DNA from 3 places in the Pseudomonas sp. CC11G genome. Region 1 is predicted to be linked to each of the others. Evidence: predicted binding sites of a transcription regulator. Region 1 holds the regulator's gene; each other region holds the start of a gene.

The links. Region 1 encodes FliA, which starts transcription of late flagellar genes. Its sites were predicted from a motif close to CTAAAGTTTNNNNNNNNNNNGCCGNTAA; they were not measured.
Region 2: AC0V2S_RS00175 (methyl-accepting chemotaxis protein) is a predicted target of FliA. The motif match lies at 3,067-3,094, and genes of this name have one in related genera.
Region 3: AC0V2S_RS24455 (flagellin) is a predicted target of FliA. The motif match lies at 2,033-2,060, and genes of this name have one in related genera.

What each region holds. Positions count from the first base shown of each region.
Region 1 covers NZ_JBWBZC010000025.1:57,883-63,555, forward strand. Annotated here, with positions in the region: gene AC0V2S_RS23165 (chemotaxis protein CheA) at 1-677, opposite strand, end outside; gene AC0V2S_RS23170 (protein phosphatase CheZ) at 689-1,477, opposite strand; gene AC0V2S_RS23175 (chemotaxis response regulator CheY) at 1,497-1,871, opposite strand; gene fliA (RNA polymerase sigma factor FliA) at 1,960-2,706, opposite strand; gene fleN (flagellar synthesis regulator FleN) at 2,703-3,542, opposite strand; gene flhF (flagellar biosynthesis protein FlhF) at 3,639-4,970, opposite strand; gene flhA (flagellar biosynthesis protein FlhA) at 4,986-5,673, opposite strand, start outside.
Region 2 covers NZ_JBWBZC010000001.1:34,311-39,983, reverse strand. Annotated here, with positions in the region: gene AC0V2S_RS00185 (N-acetyltransferase family protein) at 1-417, opposite strand, end outside; gene AC0V2S_RS00180 (malate synthase G) at 745-2,922, shown strand; gene AC0V2S_RS00175 (methyl-accepting chemotaxis protein) at 3,197-4,816, shown strand; gene AC0V2S_RS00170 (hypothetical protein) at 4,832-5,673, shown strand, end outside.
Region 3 covers NZ_JBWBZC010000029.1:46,069-51,741, forward strand. Annotated here, with positions in the region: gene AC0V2S_RS24450 (flagellar protein FlaG) at 41-403, opposite strand; gene AC0V2S_RS24455 (flagellin) at 481-1,941, opposite strand; gene AC0V2S_RS24460 (glycosyltransferase family protein) at 2,377-3,468, opposite strand; gene AC0V2S_RS24465 (glycosyltransferase) at 3,821-4,135, opposite strand; gene AC0V2S_RS24470 (hypothetical protein) at 4,129-4,626, opposite strand; gene AC0V2S_RS24475 (hypothetical protein) at 4,616-5,673, opposite strand, start outside.

The DNA of each region.
Region 1 (5,673 bases):
GGCGCGCTGACCGGTGCAACTGGCGCGGCGGCCGCAGCAGGCGCAGCGAACTGGCCTTTGCCGTGCAGCTGATCGAGCAACGATTCGAACTCGTCGTCGGTGATTTCATCGCCGCTGCTGGCCGCAGCGGGCGCTTTGGGTTCGTCGTGCAGCGCGTCGAGCAACTGCTCGAATTCGCTGTCGGTGATATCGCCTGAAGCGGCGGCCGCGGCAGGCGCCTCTTCCACTTCGGGTTCAGGCTCAGCAGCTTCAGGTTCTGCGCCGGCACCGGCAAGTTCTGCGGCGCTTTGTGGTTCGGCCAGACGCGACAGCGCCGCCAACAACTCGGGCGAAGCCGGGGTTGGCGTGGCGCGTTCGCGCACTTCGGAAAACATGCCGTTAACGGCGTCCAAGGCTTCGAGGACAACGTCCATGAGCTCCGAGTCAACGCGCCGTTCACCCTTGCGCAGGATGTCGAACACGTTCTCGGCGATATGGCAGCACTCCACCAGCTCGTTGAGCTGGAGGAAGCCGGCGCCACCTTTGACGGTATGGAAACCGCGGAAAATAGCATTGAGCAGGTTCGAGTCATCCGGGCGGCTTTCCAGCTCGACCAGTTGCTCGGATAACAGCTCAAGAATTTCGCCGGCCTCTACCAGGAAGTCCTGGAGGATTTCTTCATCGGCGCCGAAGCTCATTGGTGTGCTCCCTAAAACCCTAGGCTGGATAGCAGATCGTCTACATCGTCTTGATTAGAGGCGACGTCTTCACGCTTATCGGCATGAATCTGCGGACCTTCACCGTGAGAAGGCTCTTTTTGTTTTTCTTGCTCGGCGCGTAGCACGGAATGGTCGTGCTCAATGCCGGCGAAACGGTCTACCTGACTGGCCATCAGCACCAGTTTCAGCAGGTTGGCTTCGACTTCTGTCACCAGTTGCGTAACGCGTTTGATCACCTGACCGGTCAGGTCCTGGTAGTCCTGCGCCAGCAGAATGTCGTTGAGGTGCCCCGACAATTTGCTGCTGTCGCGCTCGCTGCGAGCCAGAAACAGCTCGATGCGTTTGGCCAGTTCACGGAATGCTTCAGCGCCCAACTCGCGGCGCATAAAGCGACCCCAGTCAGCACTCAGGTTAGTCGCTTCGTCATGCAGGTCGTTAACCAGCGGCGCGCTCTGCTCCACCAGATCCATGGTGCGATTGGCCGCTTTCTCGGTCATCGTCACGACATAGTTCAGGCGTTCGGTGGCGTCGGTGATTTGCGACACTTCCTTGGCATGCGGCACGCGTGGGTCAAGCTGGAAATTGACGATGGCGTTGTGCAGCTCACGCGTCAGTTTGCCCACCTCGTGATACAGCCCACGGTCACGAACTTTATTGAGCTCGTGAATCAGCTGGACCGCGTCGCCAAAATTACCTTTTTCAAGGCTCTCAACGAGCTCACGGGCATTGGATTTTAGAGACGACTCGAGGTCGCCCATGGGTAGATCGTCGTGCGCCATAATGCCCCCACGGCCGGAATCAGCCGTTAACACGCTCGAAGATTTTTTCGATCTTCTCTTTCAGAACCTGCGCTGTGAACGGTTTGACTACATAACCATTCACCCCGGCTTGCGCCGCTTCAATAATCTGATCGCGCTTGGCTTCTGCGGTAACCATCAGCACCGGCAGGGCCTTGAGACGGTCATCCGCGCGAACCGCGCGCAAGAGGTCGATACCGGTCATACCCGGCATGTTCCAGTCAGTCACGAGAAAGTCGAAGCTGCCGCTTTGCAGCATGGGTAGAGCCGTGGTTCCGTCATCTGCCTCAGCGGTGTTGGTAAATCCCAAGTCGCGCAAGAGGTTCTTGATGATCCGTCGCATCGTTGAGAAGTCGTCAACGATGAGGATTTTCATGTTTTTGTCCAAGTCGACCTCCGTACAGTCCTAAACGCACCCAGCACCTGGATGCGCGTTGAATCGAGAAACTGGCAGTACCGCTCAGCTAGCTGGCGCGCCACTCGCTCAAGCGTGCACGCAAACGAGCGGCACACTGGCTATGCAACTGGCTGACCCGCGATTCGCTGACCCCCAGCACTTCGCCAATTTCCTTGAGATTCAGTTCTTCGTCGTAATACAGCGACAACACCAACTGTTCGCGCTCCGGCAGCCCGGAAATGGCCGCTGCCAATGCCGATTGGAAACGTTCATCTTCCAGATCGCGCGAAGGCTCGAAGTGGGTAATGCCAGCGTCTTCACGCAGACCCGTGTGTTCGCCGTCCTGAAGAAGGTCGTCGAAACTGAACAGGCGACTGCCCAAAGTGTCGCCAAGAATGCCGTAGTAATCCTCGAGACTCAATTGGAGTTCGGCCGCAACTTCTTGATCTTTAGCGTCTCTGCCTGTTCTGGCTTCAATTTTTCGGATTGCGTCACTGACCATCCGACTATTGCGGTGCACCGAACGCGGTGCCCAATCGCCTTTGCGTACTTCATCCAGCATAGATCCGCGTATGCGAATGCCGGCGAAAGTTTCAAAACTGGCGCCTTTGCTGGAGTCGTATTTTTTCGATGCTTCGAGCAGGCCGATCATGCCGGCCTGAATGAGGTCTTCCACCTGAACGCTTGCTGGCAAGCGAGCCAGCAAGTGGTAGGCGATGCGTTTGACCAGTGGGGCGTAACGCTCGATCAACTGGTGCTGGGAGTCCTGCGCCTGTGCCTTGCTATACATACGGAGCCCATTGCCTGATGTCATACGGCCGTATCAGCTAGCGGTTGCTGTACCAAACGCTCCACGAAAAACTCCAGGTGCCCGCGTGGGTTGGCTGGTAACGGCCAGGTGTCGACCTTCTGCGCAATGGCCTTGAAAGCCAGGGCGCACTTGGAGCGAGGGAAGGCCTCATAAACTGCACGCTGTTTCTGCACTGCCTTGCGTACCGACTCGTCGTAAGGCACAGCGCCGACGTACTGCAGGGCGACATCGAGAAAACGGTCAGTCACTTTGGTCAGCTTAGCAAACAGGTTGCGACCCTCTTGCGGGCTGTGGGCCATATTGGCCAACACGCGGAAACGGCTCATGCCGTGGTCGCGGTTCAACAGTTTGATCAGGGCGTAGGCGTCGGTGATGGACGTGGGCTCATCGCACACCACCACAATCACTTCCTGGGCCGCACGCACAAAGCTGACGACCGCGTCACCAATACCGGCGGCGGTGTCGATGACGAGTACATCGAGGTTGTCACTGATTTCGCTGAAGGCCTGAATAAGACCGGCGTGCTGCATGGGCGTGAGTTGCACCATGCTCTGTGTACCGGAGGCTGCCGGCACAATGCGGATACCGCCCGGGCCTTGCAGCAGCACGTCACGCAGTTCGCATTCGCCGCTGATGACGTCCGCCAGCGTGCGCTTGGCCGACAGGCCCAGCAGCACGTCCACGTTGGCCAAGCCCAGGTCGGCGTCCATCAGCATCACCCGCCGGCCAAGATCGGCCAGGGCCAGGGAGAGATTGACCGATACATTGGTCTTGCCGACGCCACCTTTGCCGCCGGTCACCGCGATCACCTGTACGGGATGCATACCCATGTTATCCACACACCTTGTCTAGCTTCGACTGGGGCCACTTGGCTGGTTACGCTGCGCTTGCCCTTAAGGGCGACCGCAACGGTTTAAAACTTTACTGCCGGGCGTTTAACTCGCCCGGCGTGCCGGGTTCTGATACAGCCCGGTAAACATATCGGCCATCGCATCTTCACTCGGCTCCTGTGGCGCTTGCAGGCTCACCGCTCGGCTTACCAACTGGTGTGGGCGCGCCACGTGCAAATCATCCGGAATCCGCGGGCCGTCTGCCAGATAGGCTACCGGTAGATGCTGGCTTATAGCCAGACTTATAACTTCACCCAGGCTGGTCGCTTCATCGGCCTTGGTAAGGATACAGCCAGTCAGACCGCAACGCTTATAGCTATGGTAGGCGGCCTTGAGCACTTGGCTCTGGCTGGTAGCAGCCAAAACCAGATAATTTCTCGATTTGACCCCACGACCGGCCAAGGTTTCCAACTGCATGTGCAGCGCCGGGTCGTTGCCAGGCAGGCCGGCGGTGTCGATCAACACCACACGCTTGCGAGCCAAAGGCTCCAGCGCCTGGGTCAGCGATTGGCCCGGGTCTACCTGCGTTACCGACACATTCAAAATACGGCCCAGGGTTTTCAGTTGTTCCTGCGCGCCAATGCGGTAGCTGTCCATGCTCACCAACGCCACGTGCTGGGCGCCGTACTTCAGTACATAACGGGCGGCCATTTTTGCCAGTGTAGTGGTTTTGCCCATACCAGCCGGGCCAACCAGGGCGATCACACCGCCCTCCTCCAATGGTTCGACCTTCGGCGTTTTGATCGCGTGGGCCAGGTGGGCGAGGATCATGCGCCAAGCTTGACGCTGCTCCGGCACCTTGCTCACCCGCTCCAGCAGCACACGCGACAGCTCGGCCGGCAGGCCCATGCGTTGCAGACGACGCCACAGCGCAGCCTGTTGTGGCCGGCGACTCTGCATCTGACCCCAGGCCATGGAACCCAGTTGCACTTCAATCAGCTCACGCAGGCCATTCAATTCAAAGCGCATGGCATCCAGGCTGCGTTGGTCGGTTGCCACCGCCCGTACAGGTTCCGGAACCGGCGCCGCGGCAGGTTTTGGCCGCTCAGGGCGGACAAAGGATGCCGGCAGCTCAGGCGCCACGATGGACTCGTTGGCGAACAGCTGGCCGTCTTTCATTTTTTCGCCCGACACGCGAGTGGCCAGGTCAGCATGCGCCGACACCAGCATCGACTGCGTGCGACGCAGCTCCACCTCAAGCTCAGGGTTGGGCTGACGCACAGGCATCACCGGCGCCTGGTAGTCCAGAGCGGCGGTCAATTCCACCCCCCCGGCTACCCGGCGAGTGCCGATGATGGACGCATCGGCGCCCAGCTCATCGCGAACCAACTTCATGACTTGACGCATATCGGCGGCGAAAAAGCGTTTAACTTGCATGACCTAAGCCTCAGTTCAGTTCTGACCCACCGTGGCAACGATGGTGACCTGCTTGTTGTCTGGGATTTCCTGGTAAGCCAACACGTGCATGGTTGGTACTGCCAACCGTGCGAACCGCGAGAGCATCGCCCGAACCGGACCGGCTACCAGCAGGATGGCTGGCTTGCCGAGCATTTCCTGGCGTTGCGCGGCGTCCACCAGGGAACGCTGCAGCTTCTCGGCCATGCTCGGCTCCAGGAGAATGCCATCCTCGGAGCCTTGACCGGCCTTCTGTAGGCTATTGAGCAATATCTGTTCCAACCTGGGTTCCAGGGTGATCACAGGCAGCTCCGGCTCTAGTCCCACAATGCTTTGCACGATTGAGCGGGACAGCGCGACGCGTACCGCAGCGACCATGGCGGCGGGATCTTGACTCTTCACGTTGGTGATTGCTTCGGCGATGGAACGGATATCGCGAACCGGCACCTGCTCTTGCAGCAAGGTCTGCAGCACTTTGAGCAAGGTGGACAGCGACACCACGCCCGGCACCAATTCTTCGGCCAATTTCGGCGAGCTTTTGGCCAGCAATTGCATCAGCTGCTGCACTTCCTCATGGCCCAACAGCTCGTGGGCATGTTTGTGCAGCACCTGGTTAAGGTGCGTGGCGACCACGGTGCTGGCGTCCACTACCGTGTAGCCAAGCGACTGCGCCTGATCGCGCTGG
Region 2 (5,673 bases), on a different contig from region 1:
AACCTCATCCTTCACATACCCCAAGCTTTCATAAAGCGCCTGGCCGGCCACATTGGTTTTCGCCGTTTCCAGCTGCAAACCACAGGCGCCATTGGCTTCGGCGTGGGCACGCGCGGCGTTAATCAGCAACTCGCCTACGCCTTGGCGCCGAGCACTCGGGCTCACATACAAATCGCTCAGCAAAAACGCCGGCGCCAACGCCAGCGACGAAAAATACGGGTACAGATGAACGAAGCCCTGGGCCGTGCCAGACGCGTCGCGGGCCAAAAGCAGGGTGGAATCGTCCTTTTGCAGACGAGCGGCAAGAAATGCGCGAAGTTCCTCGAGCGGGCGCGGCACCTGGTAAAACTCCAGGTAACCGGCGAACAACGGGGCGAGCTCGTCGAGGTCACCTACTACAACTGCTTTTACGGCCATGCACAGCACTCCATAAGGGGTTGCGCGAGTATAGGCAAAAGCCGATAACGGCTGTCGAGACGGGGTAAAAAGGTAGTAACACTACAAAATCGTGTACGAAATGCAGATTTTTGTGGAACAAAACCCCTGTTTTTTGAGAACATCCGCGCCCCGTTGTGACCGCCAGGCCCCTGGCCAGTCGCGGTTCGACGCGCGCCCGCTGATTTTCACCCGATCATGATGTAGTATGCCGCGCCACGGACTACAAGACGGCCAACGCCGGGTCCGTACAGGGCTATCCGCAGTGAGCTATTGAGTACAGCTAAGAGCTGAGCAGAGAGGCAAGTAATGACTGAGCGCGTTCAAGTCGGTGGCCTGCAGGTCGCCAAAGTCCTGTTCGACTTCGTAAACAACGAAGCCATCCCCGGTACCGGGATTTCTGCCGAGCAGTTCTGGGAAGGCGCGCAAAGCGTCATCAAGGACCTGGCACCGAAGAACCAAGCACTACTCGCCAAACGTGATGATTTCCAGGCCAAGATCGACGCCTGGCACCAGGCACGTGCTGGCCAGGCGCATGACGCCGTGGCTTACAAAGCCTTCCTGGAAGAAATTGGTTACCTGCTGCCAGAAGTTGCAGATTTCCAAGCCACTACCCAAAACGTCGACGAAGAAATCGCCCACATGGCCGGCCCACAGCTGGTAGTGCCGGTGATGAACGCCCGTTTCGCCCTCAACGCTTCCAACGCCCGCTGGGGTTCGCTCTACGATGCCCTGTATGGCACCGACGCGATCAGCGAAGAAGGCGGCGCCGAGAAAGGCAAGGGTTACAACAAGGTTCGTGGTGACAAGGTTATCGCCTTCGCCCGCGCCTTCCTCGACGAAGCCGCGCCATTGGCTGCTGGCTCGCATGTCGATTCCACCGCGTACAAACTCATCGACGGCAAACTGGTAGTCGGCCTTAAAGGCGGCAGCAACACCGGTCTGCGCGACGACGCTCAGCTGATCGGCTTCCAAGGCCCGGCTAACGCCCCGGTTGCTGTGCTGCTCAAGCACAACGGCCTGCACTTCGAAATCCAGATTGATGCCAAGAGCCCAATCGGCCAGACCGATGCCGCCGGCGTGAAAGACGTTCTGATGGAAGCGGCACTGACCACCATCATGGACTGCGAAGACTCGGTTGCTGCCGTCGATGCCGACGACAAAACCGTCATCTACCGCAACTGGCTCGGCCTGATGAAGGGCGACCTGGCTGAAGAAGTCGCCAAAGGCGGCACCACCTTTACCCGCACCATGAACCCCGATCGCGTCTACACCAAACCCGACGGCAGCGAGCTGACCCTGCACGGTCGCAGCCTGCTGTTCGTGCGTAACGTGGGCCACCTGATGACCAACCCGGCGATTCTCGATGCCCAAGGCAACGAAATTCCAGAAGGCATCCAGGACGCGCTGTTCACCAGCCTGATCGCGGTGCACAACCTCAACGGCAACACCAGCCGCAAGAACACCCGTACCGGCTCGGTGTACATCGTTAAGCCAAAAATGCACGGCCCGGAAGAAGTCGCTTTCACCAGCGAAATCTTTAGCCGCGTTGAAGACGTTCTCGGCCTGCCGCGCAACACCCTGAAAGTCGGCATCATGGACGAAGAGCGCCGCACCACCGTCAACCTCAAGGCGTGCATCAAAGCCGCCAGCGAGCGCGTGGTGTTTATCAACACCGGTTTCCTCGACCGTACCGGCGATGAAATCCACACCTCCATGGAAGCTGGCGCCGTTGTGCGCAAAGCCGCCATGAAATCCGAGAAGTGGATCGCTGCCTACGAGAACTGGAACGTGGACATCGGCCTGGCCACCGGCCTGCAAGGTCGCGCCCAGATCGGTAAAGGCATGTGGGCCATGCCCGACCTGATGGCCGGCATGCTCGAGCAGAAAATTGCTCACCCGCTGGCTGGCGCCAACACCGCCTGGGTTCCATCGCCAACCGCCGCTGCACTGCACGCCCTGCACTACCACAAGGTTGACGTGTTCGCCCGTCAAGCCGAACTGGCTAAGCGCGCTCGTGCCTCGATCGACGACATCCTCAGCATCCCGCTGGCTGCCAACACCAACTGGTCTGCAGACGAAATCCAGAACGAACTGGACAACAACTCGCAGGGCATTCTGGGTTACGTAGTGCGCTGGATCGACCAGGGCGTCGGCTGCTCGAAAGTGCCGGACATCAACGACGTCGGCCTGATGGAAGACCGCGCTACCCTGCGTATCTCCAGCCAACTGCTGGCCAACTGGCTGCGTCATGGCATTGCCAGCGAAGAGCAGATTGTCGCTAGCCTGAAGCGTATGGCACCAGTGGTTGACCGTCAGAACGCCAACGACCCGCTGTACCGTCCGCTGGCACCAGACTTCGATAGCAACATCGCGTTCCAGGCTGCTCTGGAGCTGGTGATCGAAGGCGCCAAGCAACCGAACGGTTACACCGAGCCGGTTCTGCACCGTCGTCGTCGTGAATTCAAAGCCAAAAACGGCCTGTAATTCACCCGGCAAGCGGCACTGAAAAAACGCCCTTCGGGGCGTTTTTTTATGGGCGATCGCCGGCGATGCCAGCCAATTGCCATCACGCAGATAAAAAACGCAGAAATCCCCTACAGACAACCGGACCAGTGGCTATGTTGAAAACTACAGGTCGCCGGTTAAATGCCGATAAAAAATTGGCACCGACCTATATAATGGTCAAGTCGTGACCAATAGAAGATAAAAAGTATTACTTGCAAACTTTTGCCATTTGCGCAGTCGGGAATATCTGTCCATGTTCAAAAATATGTCGCTGACCCTGAAGCTTTCGCTCCCGCCCGCCGTGGCACTCATCGGCCTCTTACTGTTCGTGGTTTACACCGCTGTGCAACTGAGCAACAACGACACCCGCCTGGTGGCGTTGGAGAAACAGAGCTACCCCACACTGGAAAACGCCGATGCGGTGATCTTCCAGTTCTCGCGTATTCCCGGCCTGCTCAACAGCGCTGTTGCCGCCGGCGAAATGGAAACCCTCAACGATGCCCGCAAGGTCATCGAAGAAATCAACACCAAGCAGCAAGCGCTGCAAACCCTGGTCAAAGACCAGCCGCAACGCAGCGATGAACTGCGCGCCTGGACGGCGGCGGTGAAGGGTTATGCCGACAACGCCTTCTCGGCCACCGAACAACTGCTCAAAGGCACCGCCTTTGACGACCTGCGTCCCAACCTCGACCGCATGGCCACCGACCTGCAACTGGCGCAAAAAGCCGGCGAGCAGTTCCGCACCCATGCCTACGACGACTTCCAGACCAGCCTGGCGCAAACCCGCACCGACAACGCCACCACCACCCGCGTGGGTTACGGCCTGAGCCTCGCCCTGATTCTGCTGGTGAGCATCGGCTCGGTCATCGTGATTCGCAGCGTGATGAGCAATATCCACGGCGTGATCGACTCGCTCAAAGCCATCGCCAGCGGCGACGGCGATCTGACCCGCCGGGTGAACGTCGAAACCAACGACGAAATCGGCGTGATGATCAAACTGTTCAACGGTTTCCTCGACAAGCTGCAGGGCACCATTCGCCAGATCGTCGATGCGGCCAGCCCATTGGGTGGCATGTCGAAGGAGCTGTATCGCCTGACCCAAGGCGCCGAAGAAAACGCGCGCTCGCAACAAGGCCACACCGACTCCATCGGTCGCGACATTTCCACCATGACCGGCAGCATTCAGGAAGTCGCCCAGCGCTCCCAGCAGGCGTCGCAGGAAGCCGGCGCGGCGTCCAAGCAGGCGGAAAGCGCGCGGCAGAACATCGGCAGCCTGTCGACCAGCATCAGCGACCTGGGCAGCAGCGTGATGGGCGCCGTGCAGGCCATGGAACAACTGGAAGAAGAAACCCAGCAAGTCGGCTCGGTGCTCACCGTCATCCGCAGCATCGCCGAACAGACCAACCTGCTGGCCCTCAACGCCGCCATCGAAGCAGCGCGCGCCGGTGAACAGGGCCGTGGTTTTGCCGTGGTAGCCGATGAAGTGCGCAACCTGGCGCAGAAAACCGCCGCCTCCACCGCCGAAATCCAGAACATCATTCAGCGTCTGCAAAGCAGCGCCAACGGCGTGCTGAATGTGATGACCCAGAATGGCCAGAAAGCCCAGGCCAGCATCGAACGTTCGGTGGCCGCCACCGAGACCCTGGACGCCATCGCCCAGGCCGTTCGCCAGATTGACGAGTTGAATGCCGGGATCGCCCAGTTCACCCAGGAGCAGATCGGCCTGTCCAACTCGATTCAGAAAGACACAGAAGTGTTGCAGAGGGATACGCAAGCAACCACACACGGGGCCGATGCGACCGCACGCCTTGGCGAGCAGTTGGTCAGCACCGGGGACCATTTGCGCGCCGCCACGGCCCAATTCCGCGTTTAACACGAGAGCACCAGAATGATCCAACTTCGAGTACTCACCCTCGCAGCTTGCCTTGCGAGTACCCAGGCTTTTGCCCTCGACCAGGGCGAATACCGCTTCAACGGTTTCGGCACTGCCGGTATTACCCACCTGGGCGGCGAAGACGATGGTCGCAGCTACGGCGTGAACGGCCAGACCAACGATTCCTGGCGCGGCGACCAGCTGTCCAAACTCGGCGGCCAGTTCCAGTACGGCCTGACCGACACCGTCGGCGTCACCGTGCAAGCCACTGCCAAGCCTGAACAAGACAACTGGAAAGGCAACCTGGAGTGGGCCTATCTGTCGTGGCAAGCCACCGACGGTCTCCTGCTGCGCACCGGCCGCCTGCGCAGCCCGGTGTACATGTACTCGGAAACCCTCGATGTAGGCTTCACCTACCCGTGGCTGCGTCTGCCGGACGAGGTTTACAGCCAGGTTCAGGTGAGCAACTACGAAGGCGCAGACGCCATCTACACCCTGCCGCTGTCGTTCGGCTCGGTGGCGTTCCAGGTCGCTGGCGGCCAGGCCGTGAACCGCAACATCTTCGCGGCCGATGAGCTCTACGACATCGACTACAAGAAGATCTTCGCGGCTAACGTAAGCCTCTCCACCAATGACTTCGGCACCGTGCGTGTGGGCTACACCGAGGCGGATATCAACACCGATATCACCGCTCGCGTCACCACCCCGTTCGGCACCCGCACCACCATCCCGCTCAACCAGCTGGATAACCAGAAAGGCAAGTTCACCTCGATCGGCTACCAGTACGACAACGGTACCTGGCTGACCGCCAACGAATGGACCAGCCGCGTTATCGAAGCCGATGACCAAGGCAGCAC
Region 3 (5,673 bases), on a different contig from region 1:
GGAACCGATCAGGCGAGTTGCACTCAAGAACCGTACCAACTCACGCTTTAGCCTCGAACATGAGGCTGCGAATATCTTCCAGCTGCTCGGCGAGTTTCAGCAGTTCCTCGGAAGGAATCTGGCGAATCACCTTGCCGGAATCGGTGTCGATGACCTTGACGACTACATCGCCACTCTTGTCATCAACGTTAAAGCTCAAACCACGCTGCACAGTTTGTGCGTAAGAGTTGATATCGGAAACCACCGAATTCAAATCCCCGCTGCTGAGCGTATTGCCGACTGGCTTTGCGGTGTCGCTAGGCTTGCCGCTCTTATCAGCCTGCTTGGTCGCTGACACTGCTGAAACAACAGCTTCAGTCGTCTTAGGAAGGCCGGCACCAGACGTAATGTTGGAAACATCCATTTTAGATACCTCACAATGGCCAAATGGGAGAAAGGGTTAGCCCCTTTCCCCCATTGTTTTTGGCGCCTCGCCCTGCCTTATTGCAGCAGGCTGAGAACCGATTGTGGCAGCTTGTTAGCTTGGGCCAGAATCGCGGTACCAGCTTGTTGCAGCACTTGGTTTTTCGACAGTGTTGCAGTTTCAGCAGCGAAGTCAGTGTCTTTGATCCGGCTACGAGCAGCGTCAGCGTTCTCAGAGATGTTCTGCAGGTTGCTGATGGTGTTGTCGAAGCGGTTCTGTACAGCACCGAGGTCCGCACGCTGGCTGTCGATGTTCGCCAAGGCGTTGTCGATTACAGCGATTGCACGTTGAGCACCATCAGCGGTGGAGATATCCACATCCGAAACCGTGTTCAGCGTCGAAGCGGTATCACCAAATACTTCAGTGGTATCACCGGTCAGGGCGTAAGAAGTCGGAGAGTTCAGTTGAACATAACCGATCGCTTTACCGCCACCTGCTGCTACCACATCGGTTTCTGCACTGAACGTACCGTCAGAACCCTGCGCAGCCAAGTTGATCTTACCGCCAGCACCCGACACCGCACCGAAGGAGATGTTCTCACCCGTAGCGGAGGTGATGGTCACTTTGTCAGTCTTCGCGTCGTAGTTCGCCGTAACGTTCAACTTACCGGCGTTCGAGTTGATCTGGTCAGCCAACGATTTGCTGTCGGTTGCACCTACGATCGCCACGTCCTGGCTACCTACGGTCAGCGTGAAGCTAGCTGCACCGGAAGTCAGAGCTACACCAGCCTGTACAACGGTACGAGCGGTAGCGGTCAGGCCGGAGATGGCGCCGTCGAACTTGGCAGCCAGAGACTTGGCGCTATCGCCAGAAGCAATGGCCACATCCTTGGTTTGACCACCACCAACCACGGTGACAGTGCCCGAAGCGAACGCTGCACCGCTGGTGCCAATGCTGGCAGCAATGGTGGTACCCGAAGCCGAAGCACCGGCGCTGGTGGTCGAAGCACCGCCACCCACCTGGTACGAACCCAGGGAAGTCGCGGAGGCATCTTTCAGCGAAACGTCGATGGTTTCGTAAGCGTTGGAACCCACCTGAAAGCTGGTGGTACCGAACGAACCGTCGAGCAGTTTGCGACCACCGAAGGTGGTGGTGTCAGCAATACGGCTCAATTCAGCTTGTTGGGCCGATACTTCTTTTTGCAGAGCGGCACGGTCGGTGTCGCTGTTCGAACCGTTGGCTGCCTGAATGGACAGGTCACGGATACGCTGCAGAATGTTGGTCGACTGTTGCAGCGCGCCTTCAGCGGTTTGCGCCAGCGAGATACCGTCGTTGGCGTTGCGGGTCGCTACGTTCAGGCCGCTGATCTGGTTGGTCAGACGGTTAGAGATCTGCAGACCGGCGGCGTCGTCTTTGGCGCTGTTGATGCGGTTACCGGTGGACAGACGTTGCAGCGAGGTATTCAGCGAGCTGGACGAGGCGTTCAGGTTGCGCTGAGTGTTGAGCGAAGCAATGTTCGTGTTAACTGTAAGTGCCATTTGGGCGTCTCCCGAGTACCTAGTATTTGCCTGAGCTTGCGACGTTCAGGGCCTGCAGCTCAGGCGCCCCTAGAATTCGCATTCGAAGTGTTTATCGGCGCTTGTTCTTGGAGCTTTAGCAAAATTTTCAAATATTTTGCTGGCTGCTTGCCGAACCGGTGCAAACCGTTTCCACAACTTCTGTATCGGCAGGGCCCGCAGAACTAAAGGGCTCTCTTAAAGATTTTGTCCTCACTGAGCAAAAAACGATCAATAAAACGAGCTAAAAAATGCCGACCTCGCGAATTCATGGCGCCAAAAATCAATACAGTTCAACACTTAGCCAAGCTGCGTTCGCAACCCACCGTTTTTTGACACCCATAAAAAAAGGCCAGTTATTTTCATAACTGACCCTTTCATACCGCTAAAGCCTAGCCTACAGGCGCCGCCAGCGCGTTAATCCGGCAGCCAGGCCTTCGCCCAGTTCTGCAGATTTTCGCCTTCCAGCATCCAGTCACGTTTGATGACTGCCTGCAATTTGTCTCCCGCCTCGGCTGTGGCATCAAGATCCGACAGGTGCATACGCACCGCATCCATCCAGTCCTTGTAGCGGTTTTTCACTCGAGTCACCGGCAAACCATCGCGGTAGCACACCACGTCGCTGCAAATAACCGGGAAACCCAGTACGCCGTATTCCAGCAACCGCAGGTTGCTCTTGCAGTCGTTGAACTGGTTCTGCTCAAGCGGCGCCAGGGCCAGGTCAAGATCGAGTGTCGCCAGCACCGCCGGGTATCGCTCGATAGGCACTCCCCGGTGGAACTCGTGCACATAGGGTTTGAGTTTTTCCGGGCACAGGCCGAAGAACACCCACTCCACCTCGCCCGCCAGATCGCGCACCAGATCAGCGATCAGCTCCAGGTCACCGGTATGGCCCACGCCACCGGCCCAGCCGACGCGAGGCTTGCGCCCTACCCGTCGCTGGCTTTGCAAACCGCTCCACCAGTCGGTCGGCAAGCGGTTTTTCACCACGCGGATATCGGAGTGCAAATCGCCAAAGGCTTCGGCAAGCGGCTCGGTCGACACAACAAAACGGTCAACCAGGCCTAGGGCACGGCGCAGCGAACGCAGAATGTCTTTCGGCATATCCGCCCGGTGCACGCTTTTCAGCGGAAGGTTGGGCAGGTAATCGTCCAGCTCATAGACCTTGAAAGCACCACTGAACGCTTTCATATCGCCGATAGCATCTAACTGCGCATCCGTGACCTGACGTTGCAGAATCACCGAGTCGGCCTCGAAGCGCTCCATCTCGACCGGCAATAGCAAGGTTTCGGACAGACCTCCCTCCACCAGCCCTGCCCGCTGCATGCTGGCAAACGGTTGCCGCACCCGGTAATGGCCGCAACCGGAACGGTCGGCCGGGTGGCAGAGAATCCGCGGCAGTAATGGTTGCGAGAACGGCTGCCACTGCCGCAGACGACGCAGGTCCATCTCGAAACCGGTTTTTTCCAGATTGAGGTTGCGGTTGTAAGCCGGGTCACGCGCCAACACGGCAACCACTTGCGGTACATGCCGTCCTGCTCGCCTTTGAAGCGTTTGAGCTTGGCTTCCTGCGTGGCTGGGTCAACGCTCTTCTGGCTGACGTTGCCTTCGTGCATCACCAACGCGTAAGGCGTCCACACCGTGAGGTAGCCGGCGTACCGCACCTTGATGCACAGGTCGACGTCGTTATAGGAAACTTTGAAGTCCGTTTCATCCATCCCACCAACGTCGTCGTAGAGGGATTTACGAATCATCAGGCAGGCGGCGGTCACTGCGGTGTAGTTCTGATCAACCAGCAACCGGTGCATATAACCGGGCGCATCGCCCGGGTCACCGAGGAACGGATGGTCAGCCGGGCCGCTCAGGCCCAACACCACACCGCCGTGCTGCACCCGACCATCGGGGTACAGCAGTTTGGCGCCGACATACCAACCTCGGCGCGCTGTGCATGGTTAAGCAGGTTCTCCAGCCAGTCGGCCTGAATCACCGCCGTGTCGTTGTTCAGCAATACCAGGTATTCACCGCGGGCCTGCTGCGCCGCGAAGTTGTTGATCGCCGAGAAGTTAAACGGCTTGGGATAGCGCAGCACGCGAATCTGCTCGCTGCCCAGGTCCTCCAACCCCTGCAGCCAGGCTTTGGCTTCAGTTGTCTCGCTGTTGTTGTCGATGATCAGCAATTCGTATTGGTGTAGCTGGTTTTCTCGATCAGGCTCTCGATGCACCGCTGCAGAATCGGCAGCTGGTCCTTGGTCGGCACCAGGATGGAAACCAGCGGCTGGGCCGCATGCTGGTAGCGCACCCGGTTGATCAGGGGCAGTGCACCTTCAAGAATTTCGTGGGGCTGCTCCAGGCGCTCGAGGTGGGCCGCGACCATGGCCGGGGAATGCCCGACCACTTCAGGCAGCGACAGCCACTTACCGAACGACTGCCCGGTATGCACCAGCACTTCGCTGATATGGCCAACCACGTTCAGGCCAACACTTTCGACCATGCGGAACATCAAGTCGTGGGGCGCCAATTCACCGAAGCGCTCGTTGAACCCGCCCAGCTCTATATAGCGGTCACGGTTGAACGCCAATGTCCGGCCCACGTAGGGGTAGCTGCGCAGCATGTCCAGACTGAAATCCGGCTTGAACAGCGGGCTGTGGTACAGATCGTTATCCCGCACGTTCTCGTCGCTTGTAGCAGCTGAGCATGTCGGGTTTGCTGATGATGGTGTCGGCGAGCAATAGCAGCGCAAACCGGTCGAGCTGGTCGCCCGCATGCAGCAGGTAGAACCAGTCGGCTTCGATAGTCGCCATCTGCGCATTAAGGCTGGCCTGCCAGTTCGTGCCGGCGGCCACCCAATGCGTATCGTCGGTCAGGGCGGGCGCAACCGCGTTGGAGATCACCCAGGTGCTGGCCGGCGGATACAGTTGGTCCTGTAGCCGCGCTACCGAGTGCTGCAACTGTTCAGGCGACTGACCACTGTCCACCACGATCACGGCGATGCGCGGTGGCAGAGGCCAACTGTCGATACGGGCCTGAATGACCTCGAGGTTCACCGCCACTTGCCGGCTGGAAATCCACTCGGAATAGCTGACCCCGGCGCTCGGCGCCGCCACCTGCTGCTGCGAGCGATAACGATCGGCCTTCCACAGACCGCCATCGAAATGAATATGCCCGGTCTGCGCGTTCAACTGGCTCACCCGGCTCAACTGCTCGGCCGAATAGTCCACACCCAACACTTCACACAGCGCCTTGATGCGTTGCTCGAAGTTCTGTGGGTAGAACACCTCGCCCAGCTCCAGGGCAATTACCACCAGGCTGCGATAAATCAGCAGATCCAGAGGCAGCGGCTCCGAGTAATGCCATTCACGGTCAATGAAATGGCACTGCCCGTCGTCGTCGAGAATCATGTTGGCCGGAATGGCGTCCAGCCACTCAGGCGGCAAGAAGCCATCGACGGCTTCCTTGCGCACCGTTTCCAGCCACAGTTTGAGCAGACGATAGGCACGCGGCTGCTTGCCCTTGATCATCGCTCGCTTGATCAGACCGCCCAGATTGCGACCGCTCACATAGCGCTCGTTGGTCAACACCTGGCGCACATCGATGCGCTGATCCAGACGTTTGCTTTCCGGCACCATCGGGGTTTTCACCACGTTGATGCCGCCGGCGCCGTCGTCGATAAAACTGGTGACGCAGTTATAGGCCGGTGCGCGGCTGTCGGTGAATT